Regions from separate parts of the Aquitalea sp. ASV15 genome, predicted to be linked through region 2. Evidence: predicted binding sites of a transcription regulator. Region 2 holds the regulator's gene; the other holds the start of a gene.
What was found. Region 2 encodes NrdR, which represses ribonucleotide reductase genes. Its sites were predicted from a motif close to AAANACNATATATNGTNTTT; they were not measured.
Positions count from the first base shown of each region.

Region 1 (4,424 bases), on a different contig from region 2:
CTTGCCCACATTGAAGGCCGAGACTGGACGGAAATAGCCCATCACGCGGGTCCACACTTCGCAGCGGGTACGCAGGGCCGGGTCGAGTTGTGCGGTGCTGATGACCTGGGGGTGTCGGGTTGGGGTTGTCATGGTGTTCTCCTGTTAAGGGACGGGTGAAAGCGTGTCAGCCTCAGCTGGCGGCAGTGGCTGCCATGGTGCGGACCAGCAGTTCGGCATCGCACTTGGGGCAGTATTCGTGGTGGCCGCTCAGATAGCCATGCTGCGGACACACCGAGAAGGTGGGGGTGACCGTGACATAGGGCAGCCGGAAGCGTTGCAGCGAGCGGCGCACCAGCTGCTTGCAGGCTGCGCTGCTGCTGATCGCCTCACGCATATACAGGTGCAGCACGGTGCCGCCGGTATAGCGGCGCTGCAGCGGCTCCTGGTGGCTGAGCGCGGCGAAGGGGTCGTCGGTATGGCCGGCGGGCAGCTGGCTGGAATTGGTGTAGTAAGGCTGGGCGTCCGTGCCGGCCTGCAGGATGCCGGGGTAGCGCTTGCGGTCTTCGCGGGCAAAGCGGTAGGTGGTGCCCTCGGCCGGGGTGGCTTCCAGGTTGTACAGATGGCCGGTGCTTTCCTGCATTTGCACCATGCGCGCACGGATGTGGTCGAGCAGCTCCAGCGCCAGCTGCTGGCCATGGGCGGTGGTGATGTCGTCGGCATCGCGGCTGTAATTGCGGATCAGCTCATTGATGCCGTTTACGCCGATGGTGGAGAAGTGATTGCGCAAAGTGCCGAGATAGCGCCTGGTGTAAGGATAGAGGCCATCGTCCATCCAGCCCTGTACCCGCCGGCGCTTGATTTCCAGGCTGTCGCAGGCCAGGGCCAGCAGGCGGTCGGTTTCGGCCAGCAGGCCGGCCCAGTCGCCGCGAAAGCGGTAGCCCAGCCGCGCGCAATTAAGGGTGACCACGCCTAGCGAGCCGGTCTGTTCGGCACTGCCAAACAGACCGTTGCCGCGCTTGAGCAGTTCGCGCAGGTCCAGCTGCAGCCGGCAGCACATGGAGCGCACCATTTGCGGCTCCAGATCGGAATTGAGGAAGTTCTGGAAATACGGCAGGCCGTAGCGGGCCGTCAGCTCGAACAGCAAATCGGCATTGGCGCTGTCCCAGTCGAAATCCGGGGTGATGTTGTAGGTGGGAATGGGAAAGGTAAAAGCCCGGCCATGCGCGTCGCCACTGGCCATCACCCGCAGAAAGGCGCGGTTGATGCGGTCCATTTCCGGCTGGCAGTCGCCATAGCAGAACGGCATTTCCTCGCCGGCAATCAGCGGGATCTGTTCCGCCAGGTCGGCCGGGCAGCGCCAATCGAAGGTGAGGTTGGTAAATGGTGTCTGCGTGCCCCAGCGCGAGGGCACGTTGAGGTTGTACACAAACTCCTGCATGGCTTGCTCCAGCTGGGCGTCACTCAGGCCATCGCGCTTGATGAAGGGGGCCAGGTAGGTGTCCACGCTGGAAAAAGCCTGTGCGCCGGCCCATTCGTTTTGCAGGGTGCCCAGAAAATTCACCATCTGCCCCAGCGCCGCGCTCAGGTGGCGCGGCGGGGCCGATTCCACCCGGCCCGGCACGCCATTGAAGCCTTCGTGCAGCAACTGGCGCAGCGACCAGCCGGCGCAGTAGCCGGCCAGCACATCCAGATCATGCAGGTGGAAATCGGCCTCGCGGTGGGCCTGGGCCACTGCCGCCGGGTAGATGCCATCCAGCCAGTAGTTGGCGGTGAGCTTGCCGGCGGCATTCAGAATCATCCCGCCCAGGCTGTAGCCCTGGTTGGCATTGGCAGAGACGCGCCAGTCGGCGCGGCTGAGGTATTCGTCCAGCGTGGCAAGCGGACTGACCATGACAGGTTTTTTCATAACAATATGTAGTGCCTTGAAATTTTCAGACACTATATATTGATTTTTAGCGCAGCAAAGTCACAGCTGGAAAAGGCTTGATGCGGATCAAGTGCCGCCCGCGCCGGCCGCTTGCACCAGGGTGGCGCCGGTTTTTCATGCTGCTGTCTTGTAGGGATTGCCCTACAGGACTACAGCATTTTTCCTGACAGTAAAATCCGCAGCCCCCCGATACCCCTGCTGTCATCCACTTTTTACAATTCAGTCATCACCATTTAAACAGGAGTGGTCATGGCTGAAACGAACGCAAGCGACATCCTGGTCCGCTTCAAGAACGTACAAAAGAGCTACGACGGCGAGACCCTGATCGTGAAGGATCTCAATCTGGATATCCGCAAGGGCGAATTCCTGACCCTGCTGGGTCCGTCCGGCTCCGGCAAGACCACCAGCCTGATGATGCTGGCCGGCTTTGAAACCCCGACCGCCGGCGAGATCATGCTGGGCGAGCGTTCGCTCAACCGCGTACCGCCGCACAAGCGCGATATCGGCATGGTGTTCCAGAACTACGCGCTGTTTCCGCACATGACCGTGGCCGAGAACCTGGCTTTCCCGCTGAAAGTGCGCGGCATGGACAAGACCGACGTCACCGAGCGCGTCAAGCGTGCCCTGTCCATGGTGCAGCTGGACAAGTTTGCCAACCGCTACCCCGGCCAGATGTCCGGTGGCCAGCAGCAGCGCGTGGCCCTGGCCCGTGCCCTGGTTTTCGAACCGCAACTGGTGCTGATGGACGAGCCGCTGGGTGCGCTGGACAAGCAGCTGCGCGAACACATGCAGATGGAAATCAAGCATCTGCACGAACGGCTGGGCGTGACCGTGGTGTATGTGACCCACGACCAGAGCGAAGCGCTGACCATGTCCGACCGCGTGGCCGTGTTCCATCAGGGTGAAATCCAGCAGATCGACAGCCCGCAAGGCCTGTACGAGCATCCGCGCAATACCTTTGTCGCCAACTTCATCGGTGAAAACAACCGCCTGCACGGCAAGCTGCTCAGCCGCGATGGCGAGCGCTGCACCGTGGGCCTGGAAAACGGCGAGCGCGTGGAAGCCATGGCCATTCACGATGCCGCCCCCGGCGCACCGGTATCGCTGTCCATCCGCCCGGAACGCATCAAGCTGAACGTGGCGCAGGAGCAAAACCGCTTCTCCGGCCGCGTGCGCGAATTCATCTATCTGGGCGACCACGTGCGCATCCGCATGGAAGCCTGTGGCAACTCCAGTTTCATCGTCAAACAGCCTATCGCCACGCTCGACCCCAAGCTGGCCGTGGGCGATGTGATTTCGCTGGGCTGGAATGTAGAACACGTAAGAGCGCTCGATCCCGTCGAACTGGCCGAGTGAGTGCGTGCGAGTGAGTAAGGTGTAGCTGTAGTCCTAAAACAATAGGAGATCTATCAAATGAAGAAATGCATGAAAGCTCTTTCGCTGGCCGTGGTTGCTGCTTGCTGTGCTCAGAGTGCCCTGGCCGGTGACCTGACCGTGATTTCCTTCGGCGGCGCCAACAAGGCTGCCCAGGAAAAGGCCTACTACGCCCCCTTCACCAAGGCTACCGGCATCAAGGTAGTGGGCGGCGAGTACAACGGCGAAATGGCCAAGGTGAAAGCCATGGTCGACACCAAGAGCGTGTCCTGGGACGTGCTGGAAGTGGAATCCCCGGAACTGGCCCGCGGTTGCGATGAAGGCATGTTCGAAAAGCTGGACTACAGCAAGATCGGCAACAAGGCTGATTTCGTACCGGGCGCTGCCCAGTCCTGCGGTGTGGGCATCTTCGTATGGTCGACCGTACTGGCCTACAACGCCGACAAGCTGAAGGTTGGCCCGACCAGCTGGAAGGATTTCTGGGATGTGAAGAAATTCCCGGGCAAGCGCGGCATGCGCAAGGGTGCCAAGTACACCCTGGAAGTAGCGCTGATGGCTGACGGCGTGGCACCGAAGGACGTGTACAAGGTACTGGCGACCCCGGCCGGCGTGGACCGCGCCTTCAAGAAGCTGGACCAGCTGAAGCCGAATATCCAGTGGTGGGAAGCCGGCGCACAACCGCCGCAGTACCTGGTATCCGGCGACGTGGTGATGAGCTCGGCCTACAACGGCCGTATCGCCAACACCCAGAAGGAAGGCAAGAACCTGAAGATCGTCTGGAACGGCGGCATGTATGACTTTGATTCGTGGGCCATCCCGAAGGGCTCGCCGAACAAGGACGCTGCGCTGAAGTTCATCGCTTTCGCCAGCAAGCCGGAAAACCAGAAGGTGTACTCGCAGAATATCGCCTACGGCCCGACCAACAAGAAAGCCGTGCCGCTGCTGGACTCGAAGCTGGTGGCTGACCTGCCGACCGCTCCGCAAAACATCAAGAGCGGTGTCGCCGTGGATGTGGCTTTCTGGGCTGACTTCGGCGAATCGCTGGAACAACGCTTCAACGCCTGGGCTGCCAAGTAAGCAGCTGCAACACGCATGACTGCTGCCGGCTCTTTTATATCCGGCAGCAGGTCCGCCCCCTCGG
Region 1 covers NZ_JAELTZ010000006.1:130-4,553, forward strand. Annotated here, with positions in the region: gene nrdD (anaerobic ribonucleoside-triphosphate reductase) at 1-132, opposite strand, end outside; gene JHD64_RS03740 (ribonucleoside triphosphate reductase) at 173-1,888, opposite strand; gene JHD64_RS03745 (ABC transporter ATP-binding protein) at 2,159-3,265, shown strand; gene JHD64_RS03750 (ABC transporter substrate-binding protein) at 3,335-4,360, shown strand.
Region 1: JHD64_RS03740 (ribonucleoside triphosphate reductase) is a predicted target of NrdR. The motif match lies at 1,916-1,935, and genes of this name have one in related genera.

Region 2 (4,424 bases):
ATAGATTTCCAGCGAAGGCGGAAAGGCATCGAAGCCCTGACGCCGCATGCGCTCCAGCAGCGAGGCCAGCGAGTCGGCCATTTCCAGCCGCACATTGCGTGTGGTAAAGCCGGAGCGGGCGGTAATTTCCACCAGCTTTTTCACATCGCCCAGCCAGAAGTAATAGAACTCGCGCGCGCAGGTCAAGGCGGTGACCCGGTCCTGCACCGCACAGCTGCCGACAAAGCGCTCCACCACGCGGCGGAAGGAATGGGCATCGCGCGATACCCCGTCCAGCAATGGCAGCAATTTATCCAGCAATTGCCGCCGCTCATCCAATACCTGCTCGGCGGCTCCCTGGCGCAAGATAAGGCGCAGATAGGCATCCAGCGCCTGCTGCAGGCCAGCGGAATCCATGGCGGGAAGTGATGAGGCTGAGTCAGTCATTGTGGTCTACTCATGCTAGCGGCCGGGCCGGTACTGGCTGCCATGCCAGTCTTGTTGGTCAGCGCAGCGCGGCCAGGACAGCGGCGGTGCAATGAACACGCTGCTTCATTGTGGAACACGCCAGCCGGTTCGGCCAGCCTGATCGCGATGGCAGCCATCACCGCGCGCTTCACAGCGGCGCAGCAAAAGTCATGTTGATGCGGATATCCGCTCCCACCATGCGCACATCCTGAATCCTGACCTGCTGTTTGTCAGCCAGATCCTCCAGCGCCGGCCAGGCAAACAGGCCCTGTGCCGTGCTGCCCACCAGCGCGGGGGCCAGATACAGAATGGCCTCATCGACCAGCCCGGCCCTGACCAGTGCGCCGTTCAAGCCGGCACCGGCTTCTATCATCAATTCATTGATGCCACGCTCGGCCAGATGCCGCATCAGCATGGGCAGATTGGCATGGCCGGCATCTTCCGGCAACACCATCAATTCGGCCCCACGCTGCAGGTAGGGCTGATGGCGGGCCAGGTCGGTACTGCTGGTCACCAGCAGGGTATTACCGCCATGGAAGATGCGGCGATCCGGCGGCGTGACCAGCCGGCTGTCCAGCACCACGCGCAAGGGCTGCTGCGGCAGGATGAAATCGCGCACCGTCAGCTGCGGATTATCCACCAGCACGGTGCCGCTGCCGGTGAGGATGGCACAGTGGCGGGCGCGCAGTTTTTGCACGTCATGGCGCGCCGCCGGCCCGGTAATCCATTGGCTCTTGCCATTGAGCAAAGCAGTCTTGCCATCCAGCGTGGCGGCGGCCTTGAGCGTCACCCAGGGGCGCTGGCGCTCCACCCGCGACAGAAAACCGCGATGAACACGGCGCGCCTCGCTTTCCAGCAGACCGGCAGAGGCGTCGATGCCCGCAGCACGCAGCATGGCCAGCCCGCGGCCGGACACTTCATGGTAAGGATCGACCATGGCCGCCACCACGCGTGCCAGCCCTTCCTGTACCAGTCGCTCAGCACAGGGCGGGGTGCGGCCGTGATGACTGCATGGTTCCAGCGTGACATAGGCTGTGGCGCCGCGTGGCGTGTCACCGCGCGCCAGACAGTCCTTGATCGCCTGGATTTCGGCATGATCCCCGCCCACCTGCAAGGTGGCTCCTTCGCCGATGACCTGGCCATCGCGCACCAGCACACAACCTACTCCGGGATTGGGGGCGGCACGGCGGGTGGCGGCTTCGGCCAGGCGCAGCGCCTGTTGCATGAATATATGGTCTTGCGGGGAATACGACGACATCAACAAGCCTTCCAGCGAATGAGACATGGCTGCGCAGTCCTGCGGGGTGGCGGCAGCCGGCATCAGATGGCAGGCCGGCGCCGGCATGGCGCAGCCCGCCCTGTTTCAATGATTGGACTTCTGGATTTCCCTGATCGCATCAGAGAACTCGGAAATATCCTGAAAACTGCGATAGACCGAGGCAAAACGCACATAAGCCACCTTGTCCAGCTTGGCCAGTTCGTTCATCACCATTTCGCCGATCTGGCGGCTGGATACTTCGCGTTCACCCAGCTGCAGCAGCTTGTGACAGATGCGGTCTATGGCGTCATCCACCAGCGCGGTCGGCACCGGCCGCTTGTGCAGGGCGCGCAGGAAACTGGTGCGAACCTTCTCGATATCGAATTCGGAACGATGGCCACCGGATTTGACCACCTGCGGCATGCGCACATCGGCGGTTTCAAATGTCGTGAAGCGCTTTTCGCAGGCCAGACAACGACGACGGCGACGGATGCTGGCCCCGTCCTCGCTGACTCTGGAGTCGATGACCTGGGTATCGGCATTGCCACAGAAAGGACATTTCATGACGTGTCAATCCAGTATGTTTGATGAGGTCTGATGGTAGCAGCAAAGACCTGACAGGTTAATGCCTGCAACGGTAAAGCCGCCCTGATTTGCCGCAGATAAGAAAAAAGGCAGCCCGCAGGCTGCCTTCCGTCCGGCAAGCAATTGCTTACTTGGCGTAAACCGGGAAGCGATGGCACAGCGCGGTGGCCTGTTCGGCAACGCGGGCGATGGCGGCATCGTCAGTCGGATTATCCAGGACATCGGCCACCAGATTGGCCACCATGACCGCCTCGGCTTCCTTGAAGCCACGGGTGGTGATGGCCGGCGAACCGATACGGATGCCGGAAGTCACGAACGGGCTTTCCGGGTCGTTCGGAATGGCGTTCTTGTTGACGGTGATGTGCGCACGGCCCAGCAGTGCATCGGCAGCCTTGCCGGTCAGGCCCTTGGGACGCAGGTCCACCAGGAAGACGTGACTTTCGGTACGGCCGGAGATGATGCGCAGACCGCGTTCGGCCAGGGTACGGGCCATGGCGTCGGCGTTCTTCAGCACTTGTTCCTGATAGACCTTGAATTCCGGTTGCAGCGCTTCCTTGAAAGCGATGGCCTTGCCGGCAATCACATGCATCAGCGGGCCGCCCTGCAGGGTGGGGAACACATTGCTGTTGATGCTCTTTTCGAACTCGGCCTTGGCCAGGATGATGCCGCCACGCGGACCACGCAGGGTCTTGTGGGTGGTGGAGGTCACGAAGTCGGCATGCGGCACCGGGTTCGGATACACACCAGCGGCGATCAGACCGGCGTAGTGCGCCATGTCGACCATGAAATAAGCACCGCACTTCTTGGCGATCTGGCCCATGCGTTCGAAGTCGAAGCGCAGGGCGTAGGCGGAAGCGCCGCCGATGATCAGCTTGGGCTTGGTTTCCATCGCTACGCGTTCCATGTCGTCGTAGTCGATTTCTTCCTGCTCGTTCAGACCGTAGGCCACGATGTTGAACATCTTGCCGGACAGGTTGGCCGGGGAGCCGTGGGTCAGGTGACCACCATGGCCCAGGTTCATGCCCATTACGGTGTCACCCGGCTTCAGGATGGAGAAGTACACCGCCTGGTTGGCCTGGCTGCCGGAGTGCGGCTGCACGTTGGCGTATTCGGCACCGAACAGTTGCTTCACACGGTCGATGGCCAGTTGCTCGACCACATCAACGTGTTCACAGCCACCGTAGAAACGCTTGGCCGGATAGCCTTCGGCGTACTTGTTGGTCAGCTGGGAGCCCTGGGCTTCCATCACTGCGGGGCTGGTATAGTTTTCGGAAGCGATCAGTTCAATATGATCTTCCTGGCGTTGGCACTCGGCCTTGATAGCGGCGGCCAATTCCGGGTCGAACTTGGCAATCGTCTGGTCAGCTGCAAACATCTTTGACTCTTCCATCAAAGGGTTAACGATGAGGCCATTCTACACGAATCGCCCTCTGAAACATTTTCACATGAAGCGTTTTTACCAACGTCGCTTCAGCCCTGCCCGTTCAGCTGCGACAAGTCGTCTGCGGTAAAGAACAGCGGAATGCCATCGCGGCTTTCCGGGTAAACCGCCGGCAGCACATGGACATCGCGCACCCGGCACTCCGCCATCAGTTCGCGGAAGTTCGATTCGATCAGCGCCACATTGTCCATGGCCGCCAGCGGCCAGACAAAGGCTTCCCAGTTGCGTTCGTCGCCTTCTGCCGACAGGGTGATGTGCAACTCACCGTTGTCATGGGCGGACAGAATGGCCACCGGGTCTTTCGACAACTCGCGCAGCCGGCGGATCTGGCTGCTGGCAAACACCTGCAAGGCTACTTCGAAACGGGCGAAATTGCCGGCCACCAGCGCCTGCATCACCGGCAGGGGCGGCCGGGCAATCGGGAACAATGTCACACCATCTGTATGCAATTGTTCGCCCAGGAATTTCATCAAGGGCATGCCCCAGGCGCCGACAGCACCACCCAGCTGTACCGGCGCGGCATCGCCCGGCTGCTGGATGGCCACACCCAGCAGGTAACGCAGGAACACGCCCTCTTCTTTCAGGGTGATGGCGGCACCGTTCAAGGCTTCACCAACACCATCTGCCGCGCTGGTCAAATCACGGGTCAGGCGGTACAGCCTGGCCGCATCCATCGCCACTACCGTGTCCGGA
Region 2 covers NZ_JAELTZ010000007.1:85,625-90,048, forward strand. Annotated here, with positions in the region: gene JHD64_RS04870 (hypothetical protein) at 1-426, opposite strand, end outside; gene ribD (bifunctional diaminohydroxyphosphoribosylaminopyrimidine deaminase/5-amino-6-(5-phosphoribosylamino)uracil reductase RibD) at 596-1,732, opposite strand; gene nrdR (transcriptional regulator NrdR) at 1,811-2,269, opposite strand; gene glyA (serine hydroxymethyltransferase) at 2,418-3,665, opposite strand; gene JHD64_RS04890 (hypothetical protein) at 3,761-4,424, opposite strand, start outside.